4 regions of the Marinomonas vaga genome follow, and region 1 is predicted to be linked to each of the others. Evidence: predicted binding sites of a transcription regulator. Region 1 holds the regulator's gene; each other region holds the start of a gene.

Region 1 (7,915 bases):
GGAGCAATTGGGATTGCGACATCTCTTGGAGTATCAGATTTAATCATTGGCTTAACCATTGTAGCGATTGGTACTAGCCTGCCTGAACTCGCTGCATCAATAACCAGCGTAAAAAAAGGCCATCACGATATCGCCATCGGCAACATATTAGGCTCCAATATTTTTAACCTAGCTACCGTTTTACCATTACCTGCCTTATTAGCGCCTGGAGCACTTGAAAACAGCATCATGAGTCGGGATTATTGGTGGATGTTCGGACTGTCTGTCATTTTTGCATTATCGGTGTTCGTGTTTAACAAACATCACGGCCGCAGTATCCCCAAGTGGATGGCATTCCCTTTACTGGGCGCATACGGCACCTACATGTATTCATTAGTTTAATCTGGAAGTAAATGTGGCCATCAAATACATACTAGAACGCAAACGCTTAATAGGTGTTGCCTGCATACTCATTGTATTCGTTTTGATTTTCATACTCGGCAATAAACCTTCTTTATATCTAATTGAGGAGCAAAAGCTAGTCAGCTCTCCCGATTACTTTTTAGAAAACGTGACCACCAAAACGTATGCCGTAAATGGCAACCTAGTTGAAGAAGTTGCAGCGAATACAGCTAATCACTACAACGCTTCTAAAGAAACCTTGCTGATTCGACCAGTGATCACACGCACCGAGCCAGGGGCAACCACTATTGCACAAGCTGAGAATGGTGCCATTAATGACTCTTCGAAAAATTTCACGCTCAATGGAGATGCTTCTGTTGTTCGTACCAGTTCTGACAATAAAAATGTTAAAATTGAAGCACAAACGATTACTTATGATGATTCAAGCCAGCTGATCACAGGTAAAGCACAAGCAAAACTCAGTAGCGCTCAGATAAATACATCTTCTGACATCATCATTCACAACCTAAAAGAAGAAACAACGTCCCTCGATGGCGGTGTAGTAGGTACTTATGAACCAGAAAAAAATTAAGCTAATTTCAACCCTTGCCATAATACTTTCAGTGCCTGCCTATGCACTACCTGATGATCAATCTCAACCGATCAGCGTAGAGGCAGACAAGGCCACCTTTGATCAAAAAAGTGGCGTTGCAACCTATAAGGGTAATGTTATCGCAACCCAAGGCAGCATTCGGATCGTGGCTGAAAGCTTAATCATAAATACCAACACTGCCACGAGTGCTTTTCAGTCTCTCCATGCAACAGGAACTCCATCGGAATTCTCACAAGTACTTGATGAAGCTGGCACACTGCTTAAAGCAACAGGAAACACTCTTGATTACGACACCTCAGCGGGTGAGCTAGAAATTCATAAAAACGGCTTCCTAAAACGTGGTGACAACGAAATCGCGGCGGATTACATACATTACTACATGGAGACCGATGTTTTTAACGCCGAGAATCGTGGTTCAGGCCGCGTAAACATGACCCTACAGCCAGCCACCGAGCAGTAGCATCAAGGATAAACAGCATGGCTATTTTAGAAGCGAAGCACCTCGCAAAAAGCTACAAGAAAAGACAAGTAGTAAAAGACGTTTCTCTTGACGTGAGCACGGGGCAAGCCGTGGGCCTACTGGGGCCAAATGGTGCAGGAAAGACCACTTGTTTTTACATGATTGTCGGCATGGTCACCAACGACCAAGGGGGCATATATATTGATGGGGAAGACATCACCCAAGATGCCATGCATACTCGCGCTCAAAAAGGGGTCGGCTATTTGCCTCAAGAGGCTTCAATATTTCGAAAGATGAGCGTAGAAGATAATATCTCTGCTATCTTAGAGACGCGCAAGGAGCTATCGAAAGCTGAGCGTAAAGAAAAGCTAGAAAGCTTACTAGAAGAGTTTCATGTCACGCACATCCGTAAAAATTTAGGTATGGCGTTATCAGGTGGCGAACGACGCCGAGTTGAGATCGCTCGAGCATTGGCCATGAACCCTAAGTTTATCCTGCTTGACGAACCCTTTGCTGGCGTCGACCCTATTTCAGTAGGTGACATCAAGCAAATCATCCGCCACTTGCAAAATAGCGGTATCGGCGTACTTATTACAGACCACAATGTGCGAGAGACCCTAGATATCTGTGACAAAGCATACATTGTAGGCAATGGGCATATTATTGCCTCTGGCTCCGCTGAGACCATAATAAACAATGAGCAAGTCAAGAAAATTTATCTGGGCGACGACTTCCGCCTGTAAGCCCCTTATTTTTCCCATCAAAAGGGAGTAGTATGCATAACTCATTCCAAAATTCTAATTTTAAAAGAGTTGCGCTATGAAGCAGTCTTTGCAACTTAAAATCGGTCAGCAGTTAACAATGACACCTCAGCTACAGCAAGCAATCAAATTGCTGCAGCTGTCAACGCTCGACCTACAACAAGAAATACATGACTTCTTGGAGTCCAATCCTTTACTAGAGTTAGACGAGGAAGAAAACTTCAACCATGACGCTGAGGCAAAAGTTGCCGAAGCGGCTTCGACAGTAGAGAACATTGACTCCAACCAAGAGTCTTCAGAGGACTCCCGTGTCGAGTCAGAATGGACGGAAAGCATCCCAAATGAACTTTCCATTGATAGTAACTGGGATGACACCTACCAGAACTCAGCAGCGGCGTCTGACAGCCCAGCCTTCGAGGGCGAACAAGATCTAGACAGTCGAAATGCACTATCAGAAGACATTCAAGACCACCTAATCTGGCAACTCAATCTGACTCACATGTCCGATAAGGATATTGAGATCGCTTACGCCATCATAGACAGCGTACAGCCAGACGGCTACCTTTCAGCGACCCTTGAAGAAATTTTCACAGGACTAACAAAGGAACTGGAAGATTTAGAATTCGATGAAGTAGAAGCCGTTCAACACCGGTTGCAACGCTTTGACCCCGTGGGCGTGTGTTCTCAAGATTTACGGGAATGTCTATTAGTACAATTGGAAGCTTACAAAGATCATCCTCTCTATCGCAGCACCCATCTAGTTGTGGATCAACACCTTGGACTGTTAGGCAACAGAGACTACACTCAACTAACACGCAAAACCAAGCTCAAAGAAGACGCCTTAAAAGAAGTCATCGGTTTAATCCAACAGCTTAACCCACGCCCTGGATCCCTCGTTGATACCAGTGATACTGACTACGTAATCCCGGACGTAAGTGTTAAAAAGCATAAGGGTGTATGGCAGGTTGAACTTAACAATGATGCCCTACCGCCCGTAAAAATTAATGAAACTTACTCTGCAATGCTAGCCACATCGAAGTCCAATGATGATGTGTCTTATATCCGTAACTCTTTACAAGAAGCCAAGTGGTTTTTAAAAAGCCTGCAAAGCCGTAACGAGACCTTACTGAAAGTTGCCAGCTGCATCGTCTCTCGCCAAGTGGAATTCTTCGAAATTGGTGAGGAAGCCATGAAACCTATGGTGTTGCATGATGTCGCAGAAGAAGTAGGAATGCACGAGTCAACCATATCTCGAGTGACGACACAAAAGTACATGCATACACCCCGAGGCATATTTGAGCTGAAATACTTTTTCTCAAGCCATGTGAACACAGCATCCGGTGGCGAGTGCTCGTCAACAGCCATACGGGCCATGATTAAGAAGCTGGTTGCAGATGAACCAGCCAAAAAACCGCTTAGCGACAACAAACTCGCAACTATTTTAGCTGACCAAGGTATCCAAGTTGCCCGAAGAACTGTTGCGAAATACCGCGAAGCGATGAATATTCCACCATCTAACGAACGTAAACGTCTCATTTAAAGGTTTTTAACATGTCCGTCAAAAACTTAGTGAAGCCAGAATTAGTCTTTGCGAAAGAAAGCACCACAAGCAAAAAGCGCCTTCTTGAGCAAATATCAGAAGCCATCAGCTCACGCTTACACTGTAATGCTGAAGAAGTGTACGATGCATTACTCGGCCGAGAGAAACTTGGAAGCACAGGCATCGGAAATGGCATCGCCATCCCCCATTGCCGCCTAGAACAAGCCAGCCATGCCACCATAGTATTAATGTCTTTGGATACCCCCATTGACTTTGATTCCATTGATCGCAAGCCCGTTGACTTAATCTTTGCTTTAATTGTGCCGCCACACCAATGTGATGACCATCTAGCGACCTTGGCACAGATTGCTGAGTTGGCTCAATCAAGCGAGAAACTGGACACTCTCCGCGCTCAAACTAATAATGGTGACCTGCAGAACGCATTCGAACCATTAACGTAAGGACACAGCATGCTAGAGCAATCTATAGAGATAATTAATAAGCTTGGTCTGCATGCTCGAGCAGCAGGCAAACTAGTTGAGACCACTTCGCAATTTTCGTCTGACGTAACCATTGAGAAAGAAGGCCGAAACGTGGATGGCAAAAGCATTATGGCAATGATGATGCTAGCTGCAGCAAAAGGCACCACCATCAAGGTAAAAGTTAATGGTTCAGACGAAGAAGCTGCCATGGCAGCCATCATAGAGCTTATTAATAACCGCTTTGATGAAGGCGAATAACAGCAACTATGAGCAGTGAGCAAACCACCCTTGAACATTTGCAGGCCGTATCTGACTCTTTAGAGACAGGCGCCACCATGCAAATACGCTACCTTCTGAATGGCGCATTACCCGCTCAGGATGTTGCTCGCTTATTAGAATCCAGCCCCCCCAAAGAACGTAAACTTCTTTGGGAGCTTATTGACCACAAAAACCAAGGTGAAGTCCTCCAGTATGTAACCGAAGAAATCAGTATCCAGTTTATGAAATCCATGGATACAGAACGACTTCTAGCGGTTTCTGAACACTTTGATAACGACGATTTAGCCGACATACTTCAACAACTACCAGAAACATTGGTAAAAGAAGTACTGGCTTCCATGACGGCACAAAATCGTGCACGCATGGAAGCACTCCTCAGCTATTCAGAGGACTCAGCCGGCGGCCTGATGAACACGGACACCATCACCATACGTCCGAACATCACCGTCGACATAGCATTTCGATTTTTACGCCGTCATAACGAGTTACCAGAAATGACCGACAGCCTCTTGGTGGTCAGTCGTTCTGATCGCTTTTTAGGCATTTTACCCCTAACGAAACTACTGGTTGCTGATCCTGAAGCCAAGGTCCGTGACATCATGGAAACAGATTGTGACGTTATCTATGCCGACCAATCCGCTGCCGAAGTCGCTCAACTGTTTGAAAAAATGGACCTAGTGTCGGCCCCCGTCCTTGACCCGGATTCCAAGAAACTACTTGGCCGTATCACCATCGATGACGTGGTAGATGTCATTCGTGATGAAGCAGAGCACTCTATGCTTTCTATGGCAGGTCTTGATGATGACGAGGATACCTTTGCCCCCATCATGCAGACCACAAAACGTCGCGCGGTATGGCTTGGGATTAACCTAGTAACGGCCTTCACCGCATCTTATGTGATCGGCTTATTTCAAGACACCCTAGACAAGGTCGTCGCCCTGGCCATATTAATGCCAATCGTAGCCAGCATGGGAGGCATTGCTGGCTCCCAGGTACTCACCCTAGTAATTCGAGGTATTGCCCTAAACCAAATTGGTGGCAGCAATGCTAGATGGCTTTTAAACCGAGAGATTATTGTTGGCTTGATCAATGGCTTGCTGTGGGCTGCAGTGATTGCTGCACTCACTGTCGTCTGGTTTGGTGACTGGCAAATTGCTTATGTCATTGCAGGCGCTATAATAATTAACTTATTATTCGCAGCCTTAACTGGTACCCTGCTCCCCATTGCCCTCAAAAAACTTGGCATCGACCCTGCGTTGGCAGGGAGCGTCATACTCACAACCGTTACGGATGTGGTTGGCTTTTTAGCATTCCTTGGCCTAGCCACTCTATATTTAATTTAGATGAATACATAATGACTGATTTTGAACACTACGACGAAAACGAAGAAGAAATAAAAAGCAAAACCCAAGTTAAGCGGGAAATGGAAGCGTTACAGGATTTGGGCGCAAAGCTGGTAAAACTTACCCCAGCACAGCGTAAGAAAGTTCCCATGTCTGATACATTAAGAGATGCTTTAGCAGAAGCGGATCGCATCAAACAATGGGGCGCTCAGCGTCGCCACCTTCAATACATCGGAAAAGTGATGCGGACTGAAGATGCAGAAGCCATTGAACACCGCGTACAACTGTTTGACAGCGCTTCGGCCGCCAGCAACAAACGTTTTCACCAACTGGAAGCAACACGAGATATGCTGATCGGTGAGAACAGCAAATCTGCCCTGGATCAATATATCGAACAGAACCCATCGGTTGATATCCAACACCTACGATCCCTTGTTCGCATGGCGCAAAAGGAAGTCAGCCAAGATAAAGGCACGACCAACCGAAAGAAGCTGTTTAAATACTTGCGGGAACAACAAGACATTCAACTAGGCCTAGCCTAGCCCCTAATTTAATGGCGTTACTTATGAGTCCAGTTTCCCATGTAACGCCTCACTCTCTTAATTTAAACCTAACCCTTATCTTCGTGGATTGTACTTCACAGGGATGACTTCAGGGTTTGCAAACGGCCCCTTAATTTCATACTGAATACTGGTCACTTGAGATATCTTATCGCCGATCAACTTATCGGTAATATATAGCAACCCTGCAATTTGCGGTGTGGCCAGCAGCAACCCCGCCACAGGCAAAGTACTGCTGATTGGAATTGTTGCCGTTAAACGCTCGTCTAAAGTCTCATCAACCAAGTTAGCACTGCCAGTCAGCCTCACCTCAGCCGTCGGCGAAATCACCCTTACAGGCTCATCGGTGTTCAACATGCCGTCTTGAATCACCAAACTACTGGAGAAGTCATCGAATGGCATCCCCTCTTCATAAAGGTCTGAAAAATCAAATGTTAGGCGTTTCAATAAAGAATCCACATTGAAAATACCTAATACCCGAACAAAAGCAGGTAACTGATCCACTTGATTGAAGGTACCGTCCTCTACAAGAAACTTGATGCGACCATTCAAACTCTCACGGTCAAACTCCAGTATGCTACCAGACCAACTCAAGACCACATCTAAGTCATAGGAATTGGATTGAATAAAGGGCGTTGGAGAAAATTTACGTGTCAGCTCTCGAGTATCAGACCCCGAAGCATCGATCACCATCTCCACGTTAGGCTTCTCACCCCCCTGCCAAAACACATTGCCTTTAAACTCACCGTCATTTAGGCCAGTTGAGATATTATCTATGCGAACATTCTCACCAAGATTCACCACATTGGCTCGCCAGTCACCATAGGGCCGATTATCAATCACCAGCTGATCTAGACGCAGATTAATGGTAGGAATCATTGACGGCGTTAAGAATGAGGCTTCCGTTTCTTCGGGTTGATCCTTCTTCTCCCCAGTGCGCCAATTCGCGTAGGCAATATGCAGGGATGGCGTGGTTGCTGCGTCACGCAAAACCAAATTTAACTCATCTGATGTGAGCGTCAGGGGAGAACCTTCTTGATATCTTGAGTAGACAAGTTTGACATTATTCAGCTGGTTAGCTTCATTGATCGGCACCTCATCCATGAGTAAATCAAGGCTTCGGATCCACTCCGGCACCTCTAAGCTAATAGGCGTATTTTGGCTCTGTTCTTGAGCAGATACTTGAGTTTTCCCTTGAACGATCTCCTCAATCAAAGGCGTCCATTCCTGCCACTCAAAGCGCTCAACCTGACCATTAAATGCAACCCCCGGCTGCATTGTGGACTCTTCTGGTAGTGGCTTGAAAAGAGAGAAATGACCACTTTTGATATCTCCTGATTCGAGCAGCAACTTTCCATACAGCAGTTGCTCAGCATCGAAATCCAAAAGAATTTCTCCTTTATAGATTTTCAGATCTAACTCAAACGGCAAGGCCATCTGCGCCGTTTTGCTAAAGGGCTTAGGCAAATCGGCTGACACGCCCTTCAGATCCGTGA
Region 2 (7,915 bases), 1.5 Mb from region 1:
GATTATTTACCCACCTTGACCCGACCGGACACTCTGAAGAATACGTGGCGCTCTACGCTGCTCTGGCGCCGCTCCTGACACAGGCAAACCATGAGCGGGAATTCTCCAGTTGGCACCTGTTGTTCTGTCGTGAGCATTTGGCAAAGCATCTGTCTGAATCGGACGAATACCTCCATCGGGTGTCTTGCCAATTTCATTGGTTTAACAAGGGCTACCAGTCCATGGAGGACTACTTTAGTCATTTCTCTAGCCGTAAGCGTAAAAGTGCCCGAAAAGAACGAGACAAGATCACCCAGCAGGGGCTACATCTGGTCCGTAAGCTCGGATCTGACCTGACCGAAGAAGACGTGCACTTTTTCTATGGGTGCTATCAAAGCACCTATGCGAAACGGGGACAGATGGGTTACCTCAGCGAAGCTTTCTTCCAGCAGTTGGTCTCCACCATGGGGGATCAGATCTTGCTGGTCTTGGCTTATAAAGACGATAAGCCTATGGGGGCTTCCTGGTGTTTCTTCGACGATCATTCACTTTATGGCCGTTATTGGGGCTGTATCGAAGAATTTGACTGCCTGCACTTTGAAGCCTGCTATTACCAAGGAATCGAATTCTGTATCGAAAAAGGGTTACAGCATTTTGATCCGGGTACCCAAGGGGAACACAAAATCGCCCGAGGGTTTGAGCCTGTTTTCAGCCATAGCGTGCATTACATTGCCAATCCAAACTTTCGCGACGCCATCGGCCACTTCTGCAAAGAAGAAGCTGAAGCGGTCCGTGAGTACCATCAAGATACCCACGAGCTATTGCCCTTTAAGCAGAGTTAACCCCCTCCCAGCCTCCTCCTTGGTAAGGGGGAGGTGTGTTTAAAAGTTCTGGTGTGGGCCAAAGACTTCGTAATGGATACGGTCATCGCTAACCCCAAGGCTAAGCAGCTGCTCTTTGATAAACATCATAAAGCCCACTGGACCACATAAGTAAAAATCCCCTTCAGTTAACGGCAATATTTCAGCCACTTGTGCTAGTTGCATTTGTCCTGCGAAGACACGCTCTGCGTTTTCTGGCGCCCCGTTTTCTAACCAAGTGTAGTGAGTTAGATTAAGTGTTTGAGTTAGGCCTGCCACATGTTTTGCGAACGAGTGCTGCTGGAGGTTACGACACGCGTGCAGATAGAAAATTGGGTTTTGATGACCTTGAGCTGAAAGTGTGTCGAGTATGGCATTCATTGGTGTTAAGCCCACTCCTGCTGAGATCAGTACCACTGGGCGCTCCCGCTCTTGGTAGTGGAAATCACCTGCAGGTGGCATCAACTCTACTTCATCACCCTCTTCTATGCAGTCGTGTAGATAGTTGGAAACTACACCATTTTTTACTTCCCCTAGCTCGCGTTTGACGCTGATACGATAGCTCTGACCATTGGCGGCTGTCGAAAGACTGTATTGGCGGATTTCATCAAACTCATGATTGGTCGGGTGAACCTTGATACCTAGGTATTGACCAGGCTGGAAGTCCACTACATTGCCACCGTCAACAGGTACAAAGGTAAAGCTTGTGACCAATTCAGATTCAGCTTGCTTCTTGGCTACGCGGAATGTGCGGAAGCCTTCCCAGCCACCATTCTTTGCAGCATTGGCTTTGTACAGATTCCCTTCGATTTGGATAAAAATGTCCGCCAGTTGCTGGTAGGCCGCGCTCCACGCTGCTTCAATGTCTGGGGTGAAGGCGTCACCTAGTAGTTCCCGTAGTGTTTCAATTAGGTGATGGCCAACGATGGCGTATTGGTTGGCTTGAATATTGAAGCTAGTATGTTTGTGGGCGATGCGCATCACTGCACCAGTGAGCACTTCTAGGTTATCGATATGGGTTGCGTAGGCCGCAATAGCCTCAAACAGTGCGGCAGGCTGGCGCCCCGTCGCTTGGTGCGACATGTTAAACACATCTTTTAGCTCAGGGTTATGGGTAAACATGCGATTGTAAAAGTGTTCAGTAATGGCGGTGCCAGCGGATGCTAGAACAGGGATGGTCGCCTTGACGGTATCGATGTGAGTTTGAGAAAGCATTTAATGTCTCCATGATGAGTTTTAGGTGTGTTTGACTCGGTGATTTAAGTCGGTTGTCCTGCTTATAGCGAAATGGATGCCAAGAATAAAAATCCTTAATAAACATATAGTTAAATTTTTATCCAAACTGATTTAGGTCAAAATGACATGTTTTAAAGAATGTCATTTTTATGTCTTCGAGTCATAATGACCCATATTGAATAAATGAGACTGAAGGCATGATTTCTACTGACGCTCTGCTGCGTTTTGCCCTAGATTTAGCCAGTGCTGTGACCCTAGAAGATCGTTTTGAACGACTTATTCATGCCATTCGTGCAACTGTGGAGTGTGATGCGGTGGTGTTACTGGAGCGCAAAGGTGATCAACTACTGCCACTGGCTCAGCAAGGTTTGATGGACGATGTCATGGGGCGTCGTTTTACCATCCGTGAGCACCCGCGTTTTACTGAAATCTGTGCTGCATACCAGCCCGTGCGCTTTCCTACAGGCTGTCACTTGCCTGATCCATACGATGGCATGGTGTCTGGCTTTGATGATGGTCTGCCTGTCCATGCCTGCATGGGCATTCCTTTGTACGTTCAAGGCACTATGCTTGGGGTAGTGACCCTCGACAGTATGACGCCTGGTGCGTTTGACTCGATTGACTCCCGTGCCTTGGAAATTGTCGGCACCATGGCTGCAATGAGCTTAAATACGGCTATGTTGCTGGCTCGGTTGGAAACCAAGTCGAAACACGCGGAAGAACTGCTTGTAGAGCTTAATGAAGAAGCGTTGAACAAAGATGCAATGGACATGATCGGCGAAAGCCAAACGATGCAAACGTTAAAGCAGCATTTGGAGCTGGTCGCGCCTGCTGATTTAGCAGTGTTGATTGAAGGTGAGACGGGCGTTGGTAAGGAGCTGGTGGCGCGCACTCTCCACCGAGCTTCCAAACGAGCTCAGGCCCCCATGGTGTATGTTAACTGCGCCGCCATTCCTGAAAATTTGATTGAGAGTGAATTGTTTGGTCATGTGAAAGGGGCGTTTACCGGTGCGGATCGTGACCGCGTAGGTAAGTTTACCTTGGCCCATGGAGGCACTCTGTTTTTGGATGAGGTCGGTGAATTGCCATTAGAAGCGCAAGGCAGTCTTTTGCGGGCGATTCAAAACCAAGAAATTCAGGCTGTTGGTAAGGATAAGATCGAATACGTGGACGTGCGTATTATCGCTGCGACCAATCGAGACCTGAAGCAAGAAGTGGCCGAAAAGCGCTTTCGTGCCGATCTTTATCATCGTTTAAGTGTGTTTCCAATTGCCGTGCCCCCACTGCGCGAACGCAATGGGGATGTCCTCTTGTTGGCCGGCTTCTTCGCGGAACAGTTGCGTCGAAAGTTTGGGTTGCAGCAATTAACGCTTTCTCCCCAAGCCAGTGATTGGCTGAAAGCGTATCCTTGGCCGGGTAATGTCCGCGAGTTAGAGCATGTCTTATCTCGAGCGGCGCTCTTGGCAAAAAGTAATACCAATCAAGGGATTACAAGAATTGAACCCAAGCATCTCACAGGTTTTGTGGATGCGTTTGAGTTACCAAAAGAGCCAGAAGAACCATCCCAAACATTGTCTGGTAGTGCAGCATTAGATACAGGTGGGATCCAAGACCTAAAACAGGCGACAGAGAATTTTCAACGTCAGACGATCCAGCAGGCGTTGGATCAGGCGGGTCTGAATTGGGCGCAAGCTGCACGATCACTGGGTATGGATCGTGCTAATTTAGTTCGCTTAGGGAAGCGTTTGGGCATCGAAGTGACGAAACGACGCTAGGGGATTGGGTCACCTTGGGTGATTTGGAGCGAGGGCGCAGTGAGTTAGCCAACGATGGGCCAGTCTCTTCTCCCATTGAAAGCTCTGTTGAGCCAATGTGAGTTCTGGACATTGGGATAAAATGACTCGAACCGCTTCGATCATCTGGTATCTCACTAGGTTTTTGCCAAAACAAGAATGATGCCCACGGCCGAATTCTAGGGTGTTCTTATAGCCATGGTTTAGATCGAAGGTATCCGCTTCTAAGTACTGTTGCGGGTCGCGATTAGCGGACCCAAGCATGAGAAAGACCGCAGAGTGGGCCTTGATAGTGTGTCCATGTAAGGTGATGTCTTCCGTTGCGATACGGCCAATGAACTGGGCGGGGGGATCATAACGCAGGCACTCATCCACCAAATCCCCAATTAAGCTGTGATCTGCTTTCACCAAGGCTAACTGCTCCGGTTGTTCAAAGAGCAGTTTGAAAACCGTACCGAGAAAGCGGTCGACATTCTCTAACCCATCGGCAAAAAACAACATAAAGGCGTCAATTAATTCCGAGTCGGTTAAGGGTGTTGTGGCCTCTTGATTATCCGCCAATAAGGCGGAGATCCAGTCATCTGCTGGGTGGCGGCGCTTTTGCTCAAGCACCTTTTTAAGGTAGAGCCTAAATTCGGTTAGCGCTTGATCCACCTGTGCGCGGATGTCTTCACTGGGCATCACAGAAAACAGGTAGAGGAACATCTCACTCCATTGAGCCAACTTCGGCAGATCCTGTTCGTCAAACCCCATACATTGACACATCACCCGCCCCGAAAAAGGGGTACCAAAGTCGTGAATCACGTCAAATTCTGGCTGCTTTAACAGGGGCGTTAGGATGTCTAGGGCAAGGCGCTCTAACTGCGCTTTGCCGGATTCCCCTTGAAAGTCTTTAATGGCCTTGAAGAAGCTGCGTCCCAAGACAAAGCGAATCCGCTGATGCAGCTCCCCATCTAAAAAAGGCAGAATATTATTGGCCACTTGGGCGCAGACATAACGGTCGGCATTACGCTGATTGACCACTGCATAAGGGGCGGGTGCATTGCTTAAGCGCTTGTCTGACAGTGCCGCGAGCACGTCTTCATAACGGGTTAACACCCAAGCCCCAGTGACACAGCGGTGCACGGGGGCGTGCTCCCTAAGATGAGCCAGTATGGGATAAGGGTTGGTAATAAAGTCATCCGACAAAGGGTCAAACACAAACCCTGGGTCGAATGTAGCCGCAGGAGTGGGAGCGGCCTTTACACTGGGATTACGGCGAAACAGCTTGGTTAAAAACATGTTTACGCCCGAGCGGCCAGCTTTTTCAGTAGCTTGTCGGTTTCCCCTTGGTTCTTCTGTAGGTGTTCTCGAATCACAGCACGGGAGGCGTCATCCAGTGGTGCCCCATGGGCCAGCTTGGCCAATATCTCTGTATCGTAGAAACGGATCGCGGCAGATAAGACGAATACTTCATCGAGTAGGTCTTCGGTGGTAGATGGAGAACAAATATCGGCAATATTGTCCGAGGCCAGACGAATATGCACACCGCGCTCAGCCATCTCTAATACCCGAGGGATAGAGTTGTAAGTGGGAGTCATAAGTGGACGAATCTGGCGCATACCCACAGCGGCGGATGGGCAGCAAATGACGCCAATATTGCACTCTAGTAAACCTTCAACCAGGGCATCAAAACGCGCCTCGTCGTAGGTTGAAGGAGAAATCATGTGCACCGCCCAAACCATGGGCTCGCCGTTGTCTGATTTCGGTGCCCCATACTGTCGAACCGCTTCCACTAAGCGCTCGGTGCCGTCTTCACTGGGTTCGTTACGTTGATCCGTGTGCACATGGAGCGCTTTGCCGTGCTCCTTAGCCAGCTCTAACATGCGGCGGCAGTGCTCCATAAAGCCAATGTGGTCAGGGTAATCGTCCACGTCGTCTGCCTCAGGCAAGCAACCGATAAAATCCGCCAAAGCGACCCCTTCTTTGAATAGCTCCCAGCGCTCAGGCTCGTCATCTTTGAAGCCTAATGGGGAATAGGCGGCCAGCTGTAGGTCGATCTCTGACGCGCGGGCTTGTTTGATCTCACGCATCATTTGTAAGGCACTTAAGCCCACACGGTCCGCGGTCACGTCCACCATGGTGTCGGCGCGAAAGGTATTTGTGGCCACCATGCCGTCTAAGCATAGGTTAACCCGGCGTTTAAAGTCTTCTGGCTCGTACGCAGGGCCTTCGTGGAGGGAGGTGATCAGGCTATGTTTTTTGTGCAGAGAAATATGGGAGTTCTGCAAGATACGATGTTGGCTACTCACCATGTACTGGTCATCCAAGGTGTACACCCGGTCTAGATGCAAATGGGCATTAAAGACACCCCCTAGGGATTTGATCTGCTCCGATAGCTTGATAAAGAAAGGGTTGTTCTGTCGACTGTGCATAGAATGATGCTCCTAGGTATCCTTGTTAAATTCTTTTTCGTCTTGTTATCCGTTACGTACCCATACCAGCTTGCGTAGGGTCGCAGTTCTATTCGGTGTCAGCCAGCCAACACCTTCTTCAAATAAATCGATCTCCAGCCATCTTAGTCCTGCTGTCGGCGGTGCTTTTAAGTGTAGCTGTAAGCTCGTCGCTTGCTTTGGAGGCAGTGGTTGAGTGAATTCCAAAAAGCCCGGTTTTGCGGACTTTAAGCCTTGTTTTAAGTTGTACCATTTGGCTGATAAGGTGACGCCGCTGTTTGGTGTGGTTGGCCAAGTAAGAGTACTGCGGTTTTTGAGGCGTACATGGGCCGTATATTGGGCATGACAGGTCATGAATCTTGGCACCGACACGGATATGTCTCGGGCGTATTGGGCTTGATCTGGATGTCCTGCAAAGTGCGTAGGGACATGTTGTACCGAGGCTTTACCATGGCGGGCTTGCTCGAGTTCATAGGTTAAATCTTGGCAAAACCGCTGCAGTGGTGCGTCTGCCATGCAGTCTGAATGGCGGCAATCGTATGAGTATAGGGACAGGTCTCCCTGATACAGGTATTGAATGCCCCGTTCTGGCAGATTAAACCGACCATAAGGACTGTGATGCCCGGTTAAGCAATGATGGGCGGACACCTTGCCATGGTATGGCTGATCAATAATGGTGTCGTACAAGCATAGGAGCTGCACCGTATGCCCTAATGCCTCCAGTCTGTCTGCAATATGGTGGGCAATGCGGCCCCCTTCACTGAAGCCTCCCACATAATAGGGGCCTTCTGGCTGGAGTTGGAGTATTTCATCCACGTAACGGGCCGCTAGGGCTGGGTTATCCCGTTGTGGCCGTTTGACCAATTGACTCAGGGAGCGCATGGCATAGATTGGCCGTTCTACACCCATTAATTCCACTAGGGGAAGTAGCTCATCACGACCTTGGCAGCACCAATACAATGGGGGCAGTGTCCCTTGGGTATGAAAGCCCACAATTAAGGCTTCTGGTCGTTGGCGCTCACCGCCCCAACCTTCTACGATCTTTTGTAAGTCATATTCTAGGCGTCCGCCAAGGGGGCTAGACATTACCCCAGTGCTGGTTGAGTCCGTTGTTTGAATAGGAGCGGACGACTCATGACCGATTAGGCTTTCCATTCGTTGGATAAACTGCCCCAGAGTAGGATGGTCGAGGAGCTCATAGGTAGGGATTTGCACTTCAAAACGCTGTTCCATGGCGGCCATCAGAGTTGCAGCACTAAGGGAGTCCCCACCCAGATCAAAGAAGTCGTCTTCGTTATAGATCTCTTTTTGCTTGATGACTTTTTGCCACTCGGACAGTACAAGCTTGCCTAGAGCTGTGGTGGGAAGGCTCTTCTGGGTCAGGGGTAGAAGCTGCTTCGCTTGAACCAAGCCTGCCAGTTCATGGCGCTTCAATTTGCCCCCTTTGGCCATGGGGAGTTGCTCTAACTGGTAAATCCGTCTTGGACATTTAAAATCAGATAAATGCCGCTTGAGGTGGTCTCTGAGCCCATCCACATCAAGGGCTCTGCCTTGGGTGACAACCGCTAAAGCAACCTCTTCTCCAAGGGTCTCATGGGGCAAAGAAAAGGATGCA
Region 3 (7,915 bases), 220 kb from region 1:
GATCTTGGCGGGTGTAGGCAAAGTGCTCACAAATATCCGTGCTGACTTCAACCCCAAGAGCAAGGAGCTCATGATCAACACACTTTTTAAGCAAGGCAGCACAGCCACCACAACCAGTCGCTGCCTTAGTGGCGCCTTTCACATCACCAAGGCTTAATGCCCCACCACATACGGCATCAGAGATGTCTTGCTTGGTCACGTTATGACAGCTACAGATGGACGCTGTCGCAGGCAAAGCATCCACTCCCAAGGCTGCAGGCGCACCAGAGCCAGCAGGAAGAATCAGTGACTGAGCTTGCTCAGGAAGATCAATACCATTCAAGTAATACTGCAACAAGGTGTCGTAATAACTGTTATCACCCACCAGCACTGCTCCCAAGAGCTTCTTACCATCTTCGGATACGACCATTTTGCGGTAAGCATTACTTAACTGATCTTGATAAACAAAAACTTTGCTGCCTTGAGTGGCGGCGTGGGCATCCCCCACAGAACCCACATCACAACCTAGCAATTTAAGCTTGGTGCTCATGTCCGCACCCATAAAGGCTTTGTCACTTTGGCCTAGCAGATTTGCTGCTGCCGCTTTTGCCATGGTGTAACCCGGGGCAACCAAACCATAAAGTCGATTGTTCCAAAGGGCACATTCACCAATGGCATAGATATTTTCGTCTGATGTTTGGCAGTCGTTGTTAATGACGATACCGCCACGCTCCCCAACTTCTAGGCCTGATTGTTTAGCCAGAGCGTCCTGAGGACGAATGCCCGCCGAAAATAGGATAAGATCGGTTTCAAGATGTGAGCCGTCTGCGAAGTTCATTCGGTGGAACGCTTGCTCTCCATCGACAATTTCATTGGTCGCTGTTGCGGTATGTACGGCAACCCCAAGTCCCTCAATCATGCCTTTTAGAACTTCACCACCCTGTTCGTCTAATTGAACCGGCATTAAGCGTGGCGCAAACTCCACCACATGAGTGGTTAGACCCAAATTTTGTAGGGCATTAGCTGCTTCAAGACCCAGCAGGCCACCCCCGACAACGGTGCCTGTCTTAACGTTAGCTGCGCAATCGCGGATCGCATCCAAGTCTTCCAAAGTACGGTAAACAAATGTGTTGGCGCGGTCATGGCCAGGAATAGGCGGAACAAATGGAAATGAGCCAGTGGACAATACCAGCTTGTCATAAGCCACTTCTGTACCGTCCTTTAAAACCACCTTTTTGGCTTCACGGTCAATCCCCGTCACAAGACAATCAGTAACGTATTTCACGCCATTATCGTCGTAGAGGCTGCCATCGGTCATAGCAAGATCTGCAGCGCCTTTACCTTGGAAATATTCGCTCAGATGCACACGGTCGTATGCTAAATGTGGTTCTTCACCAAACACAGTAATACTGAATTGCTCGTGGCCGCCCTGCTCAATTAGGCTTTCAATGAAGTGGTGGCCAACCATGCCATTACCTACCACTACAAGATTCAATTTTTTAGTAGAAGTCGTCATTATGTTTACCTCACCTTAGGTGCTGTCAAAGCGATGGCTATAAGAAGCCTCTGTTCTATTACGCGACGTCTTGGGGGCAATAAGCCTCACCAAAGATCAACGTATCAAGCATGCTTGAGACATTCGTTTTGTTTTGAATCAGTTGGAAATACCAACTACCATCGGCGACATTGCCGTAAAGAATTGCGCCCACTAGCTGATCACCATTGATCAGTAGTTTGCGATAATGATCAGTTGCTACGTCGGTGTAGCAAATTTCTTGGTCTTCTTCGTCTGCCACAATGCGACCTACCGAAAACACATTGACACCCGATACCTTCAGTTTTGTAGGTACAGCTTCGATGGTAAAAACTGAAGGGGTCTTCCCCAGTGTCTTTAGCAAGACCTTCAATTGATCCCAAATGGGAGCAACCAAGCCAAAGGTTTGAGATTCAAACTCACAACATTCACCAATGGCATACACATCGTCGTGGGACGTACGAAGCTGGGCGTCTACAATGATCGCCTTATTCGTAGTTATTCCTGCCGCTTTAGCGAGCTCAATTTCTGGGGTAATACCAGCAGCCATTACAACTAAATCCGCTGGCTGAATATGATCTTTGCCAAGGATGGCAATCACCTTACCCACAGCGTTACACTTAAATTTTTCTGGTGTCTGCCCTAGTCGGAACGTAACGCCATACTTTTCTAGCTGTGCTTGCAGCATCTTAGCTGCCGCCTCATCCAACTGGCGGTTTAAGATCCATCCAGAGCGGTGATAAACAGTGACAGGGTGACCTTTTTTTGCCAATCCCACTGCCGCTTCTAAGCCCAAAAGCCCCCCACCAATCACAGAAACGTGTGCTGTGCTCGGTAACTCCGACAGAACTTGTGTGTCCTGCCAATTACGAAAACCAATCACGTTTGAAGCTTTGCTGCCATCAATTGGCAAAATACTGGCCCTAGAACCCGTAGCAAAAACAAGTTTGTCATACTGAAGCTCACGCCCGCTTGCTAAAACAACTAAGCGCCTATGAGTATCAATATTGGCAGCCGCATCCCCAGCAACCACTTCTAGGCCTTTTTCACGCATGCCCTGAATATCCACCAAAGGCATGTCTTTGGCGTCAATCTCTTTAGCCAGCAGTGCAGACAACATGATGCGGTTATAGCCAACTTGGGCTTCTTCACTGATCAAGGTAACCTGATAACCCGCCTCCGTTGCCATAAGATCATGGGCCAAACGACTACCCGCCATACCACCACCAATGATGATAAGACGAGGCAATGACTCAACAGCCACTAAACTAACCATTGACTACTTTTGCCTTTGCTTTTTTGCTATTAGAAGCCGCTGCGATAGGCTCTACCTTACGCTGCTTCTCATATAGGAATGTCAGCACTTGCGCACGGTAATCCACATACTTAGGGTCATTTGCTAGAGCAAGTCGATCTCGTGGACGCTCAAGATCTACATGTAGCACCTCACCCACAGTCGCCGCTGGACCATTAGTCATCATTACAATACGGTCAGACAACAATACCGCTTCATCTACATCGTGAGTGATCATGATCACTGTGTTGTTAAGATCTTTTTGAATTTCCATCAATGAGTCTTGTAAATGGGCACGGGTCAAAGCGTCCAAAGCACCAAATGGCTCATCCATCAGCAGTACACTCGGCTCCATCGCCAAGGCTCGGGCAATGCCCACACGCTGCTTCATACCACCAGAAATTTCATCAGGGCGTTTATCCGCTGCATGGGTCATATGCACCAACTCAAGGTTGTGCATGATCCAATCATGCATTTCCTTTTTGGACTTGGTTTTACGAAACACCTGCTTAACCGCCAACTCCACGTTTTCATAGGACGTCAACCAAGGCAGTAAAGAATGGTTTTGGAACACTACCGCACGCTCTGGGCCAGGGCCGCGGACTTCTTTACCATCCAATAACACCCCACCAGACGTGGCGTCATAAAGCCCTGCAACGATATTTAATACTGTGGATTTACCACAGCCTGAGTGGCCAATCAGGGAGACAAACTCACCTTTCTCAATTTTTAGGTTCACACCATCAAGGGCTTTAAAGGGGCCTTTAGGGGTTGGAAACTCAATGGAAACTTGGCTGATGTCTAAATGCGTTGTCATAATTTTTTCCTCGTATATGCCATGTGATTAACGTAGTACTTGGGTTTTGTCCCAAGACACATAGCGTTGTAGCATCAGCATTGCACGGTCTAACAAGAAACCAATGAAACCGATCATCAGTACTGCCACCATAATGCGACCTAAAGAATCTGAACTACCATTTTGGAATTCGTCCCATACAAATTTGCCTAGCCCCGGGTTCTGAGCCAGCATTTCTGCCGCGATCAACACCATCCACGCAATCCCTAATGACAAACGCAAACCCGTAAACATCAGTGGGATAGCAGAAGGGATAACAATCTTGATTACATGAGTCATCCAACCTAAACGCAGTACTTTAGAAACGTTTAGAAGATCTTTTTCCACCGCGGCCACACCAACAGCAGTATTGATCAAAGTTGGCCACATACAGCAAAGCGTTACGGTGAACATAGAAGTCAAAAACGACTTAGAAAACATTGGATCATCCGACACATAGGACGCACTTACCACCATGGTCACAAGGGGCAACCAAGCGAGTGGAGATACGGGTTTAAACACCTGAATCACAGGATTTAGCGCGCTGTAAACAGAGCTATTTAACCCAATCAAAATCCCCACTGGGATCGCGATCAAAGTAGCCAAACCAAAGCCTGCTAGTACCGTGTAGAGGCTGGTAAAGATCTGATCAAAAAATGTAGGCTTACCTGTGTAAGCACGAATTTTGCCCACATAACTTGGATCTTTTGCTTGGCGATCAGCAATACGTTTTTCTTGACGCTCGTAAAAGGACGACTCTTTTACTCGTTCTCGCTGATGGTCATCTACGAGGCTGTTCCACTGTTCATATACTTTTACAGGCCCAGGAAAAGTACCCAGAGACGTATCAACTCGACTAGCGCCAGCCTGCCACAGCACTAAAAAGACTAAGATACCTATAACTGGAAACAGGGCTTTCTTAAGTGAAATTCCTGTTAACCAGTCTTTGATAGACGATTTTGAAAACATTGATAAGGTCATGTCATTCTCTCTCTAAATAACGTGCAACTTGAGCTTGGGCCTATGGCAAGACCCAAGCCCCAGAGGTTTAAATCTGCTCGTCGCCTTTTAGACCGATCTCAAATTTACCTAGGTATTCATTAGGACGCGTACCATCGTAGACTTTGCCATCGATGAAACCGGTTTGAGGTGGTTTGAAGCCAGTTTCTGTTTCGAAATCAGGGAATTCAGACGCCATCATCACACCCTCTTCAATCAAGGATTTCGCTGCTTCAGCATAAATGTCTGGGCGGTAAACAGATTTCGCTGTGTCCATGTACCACTGATCAGACTTGCCTTCTGAAATTTGCCCCCAACGACGCATTTGCGTTAGGTACCAGATAGCATCGCTGTAGTACGGGTAGGTTGCGTTGTGACGGAAGAATACGTTGAAGTCAGGGATTTCACGCTTGTCACCTTTTTCGTATTCAAAGGTACCCGTCATACTGTTAGCGATGACATCGTAATCTGCACCAACGTATTCACTACGGGACAAGATCTCTACCGCTTCAGGACGGTTTGCGTTGTTGTTTTCGTCCAACCATTTCGCTGCACGAATCATGGCTTTTACAACACGGATGTGGGTAATTGGGTTCTCTTCTGCCCAGTCACCGCTCACGCCAAATACTTTCTCAGGGTTATTACGCCAGATTTCATAGTCCGTGATGACTGGTACACCGATCCCTTTGAATACGGCTTGCTGGTTCCAAGGCTCACCTACGCAGTAACCATAGATGGTTCCGGCTTCCATAGTCGCTGGCATTTGTGGTGGAGGTGTGACAGATAGGAAAGCTTCTGCATTGATTTGACCACTAGTATCGCCTTTTGCTGGCGCATAAAAGCCTGGGTTAATACCGCCCGCCGCCAACCAGTAGCGCAGTTCATAGTTATGGGTCGATACTGGGAATACCATGCCCATGTTAAATGGCTTACCTTGAGATTTGTATTGATCAATCACTGGCTTCAATGCACTGGCACTGATTGGGTGAACAGGTTTTCCATCCGGTCCATTTGGAATGTTTTTCTTCATTTCATCCCAAACATCATTGGATACGGTAATACCGTTACCATTTAAGTCCATGCTAAAAGCTGTGATGATGTGTGCTTGGGTACCATAGCCGATGGTTGCACCTAAAGGTTGACCCGCCAACATGTGCGCGCCATCAAGCTGACCGTCAATGACTCGGTCCAAAAGCACTTTCCAGTTGGCTTGCGCTTCAAGAGTTACGTATAGGCCTTCATCTTCGAAGTAGCCTTTCTCATATGCCACCGCTAATGGCGCCATGTCTGTTAATTTAATGAAGCCAAACTTCAGTTCTTCTTTTTCTGGGTAGCCTAGTTCAGCTTGCGCCACACCAGACAACAACCCAGCGCCGACAATGATTGCCGCGCTAAGTTTATTCATTGTTCGATAATTAGAAGTAGGTAGAACAGTTTTCAAGGCATTTAACGTCATGGTCAAACTCCGTTTTCGGTGTTTTAAAAGCAAAAAAAAGGCGCCTGAGAATGCCACTTAGGTGGTTTCTCAGGCGCCTTTGCCAGTCGTTAACATTCTACTTTGAATGCTTAAAGACATTGATGTCATGCCTACGTTGGCACCACATCTATCAATTTTTAATCATCTAATAGTAAGCACACTCCGTGCCAAAACAATAAAACCCTTTTATTTCAATAATATAGAATTTAAGATTAATCACACCGAAGGAGTGTGATCTTTTTTTGCACTATCAGTGCGCATGCTGTGCTCCAAAAAAGCCATAAGTGATCCGATCATAAATGCCCTATTTCTTAATTCCCGATCATAAAAAAACCCGCCTTAGCGGGTTTCTTTTTAGTAGGTACTATTATCGTGGATGCTATTAGATAGCATCACGGCGTTCGAGCTCATTAAATTCTTCCTGCTCTTCTCGCTCTTCGACTGATTCAACATCACGGGCATCAGGGTGATGCTTGCGCCCTTCATGTTTTGATTTATGTTTGAGTAATTGCTTTTCAAGCTTTTCGGCTAGCATATCAACCGCAAGGCTCAATTGTTTGTCTGTGGTGACGGTCGCAAATAAATCGTGACCAGGTATATGTACTCGAGCTTCTACAATAAGCTCGCTTTTGTTGTGATGGTTCTCTGAGTTAACGATAACTTTTATTGAAGTAATATGGCTGTTGATTTCAGCTAAATAATCCATTCCCTCTTTGATAATCGCCTGAACTTCTTCAGTAGTGTGAACATGGTGACCGCTGATATCTAGTGTGTACATATTTTGTTTCCTTCTTCCTATCCCCTTTGCTCGGGGACGTTTAGCGTTTCATTGTCACACTAATAAACCTAGGGGTGATGTAAGGCTTTTTCAACAGGAGATATGTAAAAACACCGACATATTTTTGAAGTAATTGATCAGAACACATATTACTGTCTAAATAACAAACAAAAACAGCAATTAAGTTAACAAAGTCAACCGGTTAGCGATACCAGTGACCACGTTCCTCCAATAAGGTTTCGTTTGCCTGGGTAATCATTAAAGTACCCGGCTCAAATACCGTGTAGGTTACACCCGCATGTTGAAATCGAAAGCCAACGAATTGACAGGGGGTGATACCATCTGCGCACATTCGATGCAACGTTTGACCGCGCATGAGCAATGTATTGCCAGATGATTTAGATTTCATCACCAATAGGGCCTTATCACATGTCACATGTCCTTCCCCACATTTTTTCTTAATGGTTAGAACATAGCTGTCTGTCACTAAATAACTGGCATTAGCCACTGGGACGAGCATTAACATCAACAAGCCAGCAAAAAAACCTTTCATCACCTTTCTCCTTCAGTAATTTAAATGCTGTGGCTTATAGCCATTTTAGACCTTTGTAGGGTTTGGACTTTAACGCGCTTAAACGTGTCTCAAGGGAGCCTACGTGAATTTCAAGTTTGTGCCCGTCTGGATCCAAAAGATACAAAGATTGGCCTTCACTACGGTTGTCCTTCCAGATAGAGACTCCTGACTGACATAATCGTTCACAAAATGACTGAAAATTGGTTTCAGAAACGTCAAATGCTAAATGTGTGTAGTCTTCACTTGGAACAGGAGAATCCAAAGATAAACACAGCCAAAGGTCTCCAGCTGACAGATACGCTCCACCATCCCATGCCACATGACCTTTAAACCCCAATAACTCAATATAAAACCCTAAGGAGCGTTCCAAATCGCTCACTGCCAAGGTGATGTGATTGATGCCTGTAATCAAAACATGTATCCCAAATAATTCAGTCAAAAAAGG
Region 4 (7,915 bases), 1.7 Mb from region 1:
TTAGCCATGTCTGCTTATGCGGATTTAGATTGTTCCATTATTGATGAGCTCCCCCCTGGGCGAACGCCAGTGAATACCATTGCGGTTTCAGACCAACGGCGGGAAGAAGTGATTCAAAGAGTCCGCCACGCTTGCGAAGAAGGCAAGCAAGCCTATTGGGTCTGTACCTTGATCGAAGAATCCGAGGCCTTACAGTGCCAAGCGGCGGAGGACACTGCCACGCTACTCATGGAACAGCTACAAGGCATTCAAGTAGGCTTGGTACACGGCCGGATGAAAGCCCAAGAAAAAGCCGACATCATGGCGCGGTTTAAAGCCGGTGACATTCAGCTGCTCGTCGCCACCACCGTGATTGAAGTGGGCGTCGACGTGCCCAACGCAAGCCTTATGGTGATCGAAAACCCAGAACGCTTAGGTTTAGCGCAATTACACCAGCTAAGAGGGCGTGTGGGTCGTGGCCAAGCAGCTAGCCACTGTGTGTTGCTGTATCGTTCGCCACTAGGGCAACAGGGCCGCGCACGCCTTTCCATCATGCGCGAGACCACCGATGGCTTTAAGATTGCTGAGAAAGATTTGGAGCTTCGAGGCCCTGGAGAACTGCTCGGCTCCCGCCAGACAGGTTTGCTGGAATTTAAAGTGGCGGATCTACAACGAGACAAGGCACTTTTAGACGGCGTACAAAGCGCCGCAGCACAATTATATCGTGACTACCCAGAGCATGTTTCTCCCCTACTCTCACGTTGGTTACCGAAACATAATCAATATCTCAATGTGTAGCTTTGCGTAATAGAGAGCATTCACGATATTGATCAGTATTTAATCAAAAATTCATATATCCATTTCACTATTTAGGCTATCTTCCCTCCCAACGGAACCCCCTAAATCAGAGGAATGACCCATGTCGGCAATCGCCCACTCTCTAACGCTTAAAAAAGACTTATCATTCAATGGCTCATACGGCTTTCGCGTCCATGGCGATCGTATTACCTTGACGATTCAACAGATCAATAACCACAGAAGTTTTGATAATCTAAGTGGCACAGTAGCCATCGAACTGCGTGGCTACCGTCAAGATGGTGCCGAAGCGGTACTGGCTAGCACAACGATTGGCCAGCTCTCTGGACAACACTATTTATCTAACTGCGAATATGACTTGATTTTCACGGCACCGGAAGCCGGTCAATGGCAGCTAGCCTTAGAATTACGCGAGTGGAATGGCTCTGACTACGAGTTAATTGATAGCCAGCCTTTTGATGTACCCTATGTGGTGGCATGGCAGCCAACGGTCGTCGAACCTACAGTGACTCCCACCACTAAAGAAAAAGTGGTCAGCATCGAAGAAGCACCAGCCACTCCAGTCTCAAAACCGGTAAAAAGTAAAAAGCCAACGGAGCAAGACAAAGCACCTAAGGCCAAGAAAACAGCCCCAGAAAAAGAAGGCAGCGGCCTCATCAGCATTAATCAAAGCTCTTTAGAAGAGCTGGCAAGTGTCAAAGGTATGCCAAAGAAAGTCGCGAAAGAAATCGTAGAAAAGCGCCCTCACACCTCTTGGGAAGCCTTGCTTAAAATCAAGGGAATGGGGCCACGCATGTTGAAGAAGTTAAAAAAAGCACTAAAACTGGATTGATTCAAATTCAGAGACAAAAAAACCACGCCTTTGCGTGGTTTTTTATTATGTGGGAGACAGCATTAAGGAATCTTCACCACTGTGGTGTTCTTCACTTCTTCCATAGCCACGTAGGTACGAGACTCACGCACGTGAGGCAGAGTCAGAAGGGTTTCACCTAAAAGATGACGATAGGCGTCCATGTTTGATACCCGAGCTTTCAGTAGGTACTCAAAGTCACCTGCGATCAAGTGACACTCTAAGACTTCAGGGATCTCAGACACAGCCTCTTTAAATTCGTTAAAGCCCTCTGGAGACGTAGCTTTTAGACGAATCTCAACAAACACCAACAACCCGGCGTCCACCTTACGAGGGTCAACCAACGCGCAGTAACCCGTAATGTAACCATTGCGCTCAAGTCGGCGTACACGCTCCAAACAAGGGGTGGCACTCAGCCCTACTCGGCTAGCAAGCTCAACATTCGATAGACGACCGTTAATTTGCAGCTCCCGAAGGATCTTTTTATCCAATCTGTCTAAAGGCTTTGCAGACGTTTCCATTAACATGATGCTCCGAAGATAACTGACTCCTAATTTAGCGTGATTCTATCACGTGGCAAATACCTTAGGAAAAATAAGCTAAACTCAACCATTTGGTCAGGTGGCCCTATATCATCGCACCAAATAATTACAAAGAGCATCAAATAGCACCAAATCTATTCAAATGGTGCTAAAAATCACCTATATCCACCAGAAACTACCGGTTTATTGCGTCAAATTGGAGCAAAAAAAATAATATACGCACCAATCGTAAACAAAATAAATGATAGCTATTAGATATAAAGTACTTATTGCCAAATAGTTATCAAGATGTACAAAAAAAGGAAAAAAAACGTACAGATGCAGTGATTTCGCCTTGACGAGAGGGGGGTAACAGTAATTCTATAGGGTGGTAGGGTGTAAATTTAGAAGATTGCACTGGACGAGAAATTCAAAAGAATAACTAAAAATATTGGCAAGCTAATTGCTACATAAATAATCGAAAATGGCATCTACTCATCAGATTCCAATTTTGAACATAAAAACTAGTAATGCCTGGGAGGCAAAATCATGAAATCGAACGTAGGTAAAATTCTTTCTACCGCTGCGATCGCTGCTACTATCAGCACCGGTGCAGCTGCCGCAACATTGGACGACGTAAAAGCAAAAGGCTTTGTTCAGTGTGGCGTGAGCCAAGGTGTTCCTGGCTTCTCTAACGCGGACGATTCTGGTAACTGGACAGGTATCGACGTTGATGCATGTCGTGCAGTGGCTGCTGCCGTCTTCGGTGATGCACAAGCAGTTAAATTCACACCACTTTCTGCGAAAGAGCGTTTCACTGCACTACAATCTGGTGAAATCGACATCCTTTCTCGTAACACCACTTGGACGTACACTCGTGACACGTCTCTAGGTCTAGACTTCACTACGACTAACTTCTACGACGGCCAAGGCTTCATGGTGCGTAAAGATCTAGGTGTGTCTTCTGCAATGGAACTTGACGGTGCAACAGTTTGTACTGAGCAGGGTACCACTACAGAATTGAACATGGCTGACTTCTTCCGTAAGCACAAATTGTCTTACGTTCCAGTTATCGTTCAAAAAGCAGACGAAGCGCTAGCGGCATACGCTTCTGGCCGTTGTGACGTCTTCACAACAGATAAATCAGGTCTAGCAGCACACCGCTCTAAGCTTTCTGATCCATCTGCACACGTGATTCTTCCAGAAACCATTTCTAAAGAGCCTCTAGGTCCTGTTGTTCGTCACGGCGACAACCAGTGGAAAGACATTGCGACTTGGGCACTATTCGTTCAAATCAACGCAGAAGAAATGGGCATCAGCTCTGAAAACGTTGCGAAAATCAAAGCAGAATCTACTGACCCAGCGATTCGTCGTCTACTAGGCGCTGAAGGTAACATGGGTGAGGCACTAAGCCTTGACGCAGATTGGGCTTACAACATCATCGCAGAAGTAGGTAACTACGGCGAAGTGTTTGAGCGTAACGTAGGTCCTAACACTCCAGTGGGTCTCCCACGTGGTGTGAACAACCTATGGACTGAAGGCGGCGTTCTTTACGCGCCACCAGTACGTTAATTCGTATTTAATCCCTTACCTACCAGGGATTTTGCCCAGCGGCACCAGCCGCTGGGCACCCCCTTCCGAATATCCATCTGACGAGCATTCTCTGCCTGAACCAAGATGAGCGAACAAAAAGCAAGTAACACGAGTTTCTTGAACGACGCAGGCAATCGTGCCTTGTTGTTTCAAGCAGTACTCCTAATTGTCGTCCTCGCTGTCGGTTATTATTTGTTCCATAACCTACAAGCGAACTTACAAAACCAAGGGATCTCCACGGGCTTCGCGTTTTTAAACGAGCCAGCGGGCTTCCCGATCTTAATCCATTTAATTGAATATACCGAAGCCAATAGCTACGGCCGTGCCTTTGTTGTTGCCTTAATTAACACCACCCTTATCTCATTAATGGGTATTGTATTGGCAACCATTATCGGTGTGATCATGGGCTTGGCCCGTTTGTCACAGAACTGGTTAGTCGCTCGACTTGCAACGGTATACATAGAAACTCTGCGTAACATCCCATTATTGTTGCAGATGTTCTTCTGGTACTTCGCGGTATTGGCTACCCTGCCCCACCCACGCAACAGTATTATTTTTGGTGATTTCTTCCTGAATAAGCGTGGCATCTACTCGCCTTCACCTATTTTTGGTGATGCCTTCGGTGTGGTAATCTTTGGCTTCCTAGCGTGTATCGTAGCTTCCATTGCCCTCATCGTTTGGGCGAAGAAGCGTCAAACCCGTACCGGGCTTTGGTTTCCTGCTTACTGGACATCCTTAGCGATTATTGTCTTTGGCACCGTGCTCTTTTACTTCATCGCAGGCTCTCCAGTAGACTTTGAACTACCACAGAAAAGCCGTTTCAACGTAACGGGTGGCATGGTATTGGTCCCTGAATTCGTTGCTGTTTTGATTGCCCTATCCACTTACACAGGCTCATTTATCGCAGAGATCGTACGTGCGGGTATTTTGTCTGTGAACTGGGGGCAAACGGAAGCATCACGTTCTTTGGGTATGCCAGACAACCTCACTCAACGTTTGATTGTCTTACCACAAGCACTGCGAGTGATTATTCCACCACTTACCAGCCAATACCTTAACTTGGCCAAAAACTCGTCTTTGGGCGCTGCAATCGCTTACCCAGAACTTGTTGCCGTGGTAATGGGAACCACCCTAAACCAGACAGGTCAGGCCATTGAGACCATAGGTCTGTGTATGTTGGTGTACGGTACTTTAAGTTTGTCCATTTCATTGTTTATGAACTGGTACAACAAAAAAATGTCTTTAATTGAGCGATAAGGGGGCACACATGGCGATTGAATTCAAACCTTCTCCTAGCCTACCACCACCGAGCAATGCTGTCGGTCCGGTCGCTTGGATTCGTAAAAACTTTTTCTCAAGCCCACTGAATATCATCCTGACGATTTTCAGCCTTTACGTTTTGTATTTGTTAATTCCGCCTGTCATTGATTGGGCAATTCTCAATGCAACATGGGAAGGTACTTCCAAAGCTGCTTGTACAGGCGGTGGTGCATGTTGGGCATTCATCCGGGTGCGTTTTGATCAGTTTATGTATGGCCTTTACCCACCAGAAGAATACTGGCGTGTGAACTTGGCAGCCATTCTACTGGTTGTCATGGTGGGCATGTTTGCCATCAAAGCAGTGAACAAGCTGTTTTTATCGATTGGTATCATTGTGGTGTACCCAATCGTTGCTTACTTCCTGTTTGCTGGCGGTATATTCGGTCTAGAAGTGGTTGAGACGTCTCTTTGGGGCGGTCTGTTCTTGACCATGCTGCTGGGTATCATTGGTATTGTAGCGTCTTTTCCATTAGGTATTTTGCTGGCGCTAGGTCGCCAATCTAAGATGCCAGTTGCGAAATCTGTCTGTGTGATTTTCATTGAGACAATTCGTGCGGTGCCTTTGATCACTATCCTATTTATGGCGTCTGTCATGATTCCGCTGTTCTTGCCGGATGGTCTGAACTTTAACAAGTTGTTGCGTGTATTAATCGGCATCACTATGTTCTCTGCGGCGTACATGGCAGAGGTTATCCGTGGTGGTCTACAAGCCATTCCAAAAGGTCAATACGAAGCCGCTGATGCGATGGGGCTGACCTACTGGCAGTCTATGATCCTAGTCATTTTGCCACAGGCTCTAAAACTAGTGATCCCTGGCATCGTAAACACCTTCATTGGTTTGTTTAAAGATACAACGCTGGTTTACATCGTAGGTATGTTTGACTTCTTGGGTATCATCCAAATGGCGAACCATGATGCCAACTGGCTCGGCACGACGACGGAAGGTTACGCCTTCGCAGGCTTTGTTTATTGGGCTATCTGCTTCGGTATGTCCCGCTACTCCATGGCGGTTGAGCGTAAGTTAGATACTGGACACAAGCGGAATTAATAAGAGAATTTGAGGCCTTAACATGACAGATAGAAATATGGCACTCGCCCAACTAGAACAGGGCGAAAGCGCAATCATCGAGTTTAACGATGTAAACAAGTGGTACGGTGAATTCCACGTACTGAAAAACATCAACTTCAGTGTTAAAAAAGGCGAGCGTATCGTTGTCTGTGGACCTTCTGGTTCAGGCAAGTCGACCATGACTCGTTGTATCAACCGCCTAGAGGAGCACCAAAAAGGCTCTATCTTAGTGGATGGCATTGAAATGAATGACAACCTGAAAAACATCGAAGCGATCCGTAAAGATGTGGGCATGGTGTTCCAACACTTTAACTTGTTCCCGCATTTGACCATCCTTGAAAACCTGACTCTTGCGCCAATCTGGGTACGTAAAACACCTAAGAAAGAAGCGGAAGAAATGGCGATGCATTACTTGGAGCGTGTTAAAATCGCGAACCAAGCCGGTAAATACCCAGGGCAGCTTTCAGGTGGTCAGCAACAGCGTGTGGCCATCGCTCGTGGTCTGTGTATGAAACCACGCATCATGTTGTTCGATGAGCCAACGTCGGCACTTGACCCTGAGATGATCAAGGAAGTATTGGACGTTATGATTCAGTTGGCCGATGAAGGCATGACCATGGTGTGTGTGACACACGAAATGGGCTTTGCGAAAACCGTTGCCGACCGAGTTGTGTTTATGGATGCGGGTGAAATCGTTGAAGCGAACACGCCTCATGAGTTCTTCGAGAACCCACAACATGATCGTACACAACTGTTCTTAAGCCAGATTTTGAACCACTAAAATCAAGATTTTTTGGCATTCGATACAAAAAGCCCCTGACGGGGCTTTTTTGTTGTTTATAATGGCCTAATATAAGTCATTGGTCTTTATAAAGGATTTTTTGTGTCTGAGCAGCCAGTCGAATCGACGAATACAACCAAAGTGAGGATCGTGCACCTTGCCGACCACACGGGCAAAATGCAGGTTATCTTCCCCTTCGATAGCATGTTAGATATGGCCGCTTTGTCTCGTTTAACAAAGCGTCGCTTTGATCCTGTAGCCAACTACAATGTAGATGGTGACCCTCTTATAAAGCCTAATGTCTGTCCGACTTTAATCGATAAGTCACTGCTCGAAAGCGAACTCATTGACCTACGGGGTAGCGCCTCCCAAAGTTATAAATCACTGACACTAGCAGAGTTCAAAGAGCGGTTTCAGGGCCCATTAACGCGTTATGAAACGCTTGCTATTCCTGTATGTGAGATTCCAACGCCAGCCAAAGACTTAGAAAGCGATGCGGAACAGATGTTCAAAGCATTGGGCAAGTTTCAATCGGTGCGATTGAAGCAGCGCCTTGAAGAGACCTTAGAAATTCCACCGCTACCTGCGTCCTCCCATCGTATTATCCAGCTGTGTGCTAACGAAAAAGCCGGTACTGATGAATTGTGCGATGTGATTAGCCTAGATCCAGCCCTGTCGGCCCAGGTCATCAGCTGGGCAACCTCTCCTTACTACGGAGTAAAAGGCGAAATAGAGTCTGTGGAAGATGCCATTATTCGAGTGCTCGGGTTCGACATGGTAATGAACTTAGCGCTGGGGTTATCCATGGGCAGTGCCTTCCAGTTACCTGAAGATGGCCCGCGTCACTATGAAGATTTTTGGTTCGGTGCTGTGTCCCACGCAGTACTCATGGAAGAGCTGGTGCGTAAAATGCCTTCCGGCAAGCGTCCAAGATTAGGGCATGCCTACTTAGCCGGACTGTTACACAACTTTGGTTATCTAGCCAT

What was found. The regulator sigma-54, encoded in region 1, starts transcription at its own class of promoters, with help from an activator protein. The targets are predictions, from matches to a motif close to TGGCACNNNNNTTGCTNT.
Region 2: the regulator sigma-54 is predicted to act here: its motif matches at 2,119-2,136, upstream of hmpA (NO-inducible flavohemoprotein).
Region 3: the regulator sigma-54 is predicted to act here: its motif matches at 6,271-6,288, upstream of ACZ5DR_RS14685 (CmpA/NrtA family ABC transporter substrate-binding protein).
Region 4: the regulator sigma-54 is predicted to act here: its motif matches at 2,619-2,636, upstream of ACZ5DR_RS05835 (amino acid ABC transporter substrate-binding protein).

The regions. Positions count from the first base shown of each region.
Region 1 is NZ_AP043903.1:3,362,343-3,370,257, forward strand. Features, by position in the region: gene ACZ5DR_RS15885 (calcium/sodium antiporter) at 1-381, shown strand, start outside; gene lptC (LPS export ABC transporter periplasmic protein LptC) at 395-973, shown strand; gene lptA (lipopolysaccharide transport periplasmic protein LptA) at 954-1,454, shown strand; gene lptB (LPS export ABC transporter ATP-binding protein) at 1,472-2,197, shown strand; gene ACZ5DR_RS15905 (RNA polymerase factor sigma-54) at 2,274-3,755, shown strand; gene ACZ5DR_RS15910 (PTS sugar transporter subunit IIA) at 3,767-4,216, shown strand; gene ACZ5DR_RS15915 (HPr family phosphocarrier protein) at 4,226-4,495, shown strand; gene mgtE (magnesium transporter) at 4,504-5,859, shown strand; gene yjgA (ribosome biogenesis factor YjgA) at 5,871-6,401, shown strand; gene ACZ5DR_RS15930 (YhdP family protein) at 6,477-7,915, opposite strand, start outside.
Region 2 is NZ_AP043903.1:1,128,835-1,136,749, reverse strand. Features, by position in the region: gene ACZ5DR_RS05310 (GNAT family N-acetyltransferase) at 1-821, shown strand, start outside; gene hmpA (NO-inducible flavohemoprotein) at 861-2,054, opposite strand; gene norR (nitric oxide reductase transcriptional regulator NorR) at 2,273-3,850, shown strand; gene ACZ5DR_RS05295 (cytochrome P450) at 3,860-5,149, opposite strand; gene ACZ5DR_RS05290 (amidohydrolase family protein) at 5,152-6,282, opposite strand; gene ACZ5DR_RS05285 (AMP-binding protein) at 6,328-7,915, opposite strand, start outside.
Region 3 is NZ_AP043903.1:3,138,515-3,146,429, forward strand. Features, by position in the region: gene nirB (nitrite reductase large subunit NirB) at 1-1,495, opposite strand, end outside; gene ACZ5DR_RS14670 (NAD(P)/FAD-dependent oxidoreductase) at 1,554-2,789, opposite strand; gene ACZ5DR_RS14675 (ABC transporter ATP-binding protein) at 2,782-3,624, opposite strand; gene ACZ5DR_RS14680 (ABC transporter permease) at 3,652-4,623, opposite strand; gene ACZ5DR_RS14685 (CmpA/NrtA family ABC transporter substrate-binding protein) at 4,691-6,046, opposite strand; gene hpf (ribosome hibernation-promoting factor, HPF/YfiA family) at 6,501-6,896, opposite strand; gene ACZ5DR_RS14695 (hypothetical protein) at 7,099-7,449, opposite strand; gene fos (fosfomycin resistance glutathione transferase) at 7,484-7,882, opposite strand.
Region 4 is NZ_AP043903.1:1,248,138-1,256,052, reverse strand. Features, by position in the region: gene recG (ATP-dependent DNA helicase RecG) at 1-777, shown strand, start outside; gene ACZ5DR_RS05845 (helix-hairpin-helix domain-containing protein) at 899-1,627, shown strand; gene lrp (leucine-responsive transcriptional regulator Lrp) at 1,690-2,166, opposite strand; gene ACZ5DR_RS05835 (amino acid ABC transporter substrate-binding protein) at 2,716-3,738, shown strand; gene ACZ5DR_RS05830 (amino acid ABC transporter permease) at 3,844-5,016, shown strand; gene ACZ5DR_RS05825 (amino acid ABC transporter permease) at 5,027-6,127, shown strand; gene ACZ5DR_RS05820 (amino acid ABC transporter ATP-binding protein) at 6,150-6,929, shown strand; gene ACZ5DR_RS05815 (HDOD domain-containing protein) at 7,032-7,915, shown strand, end outside.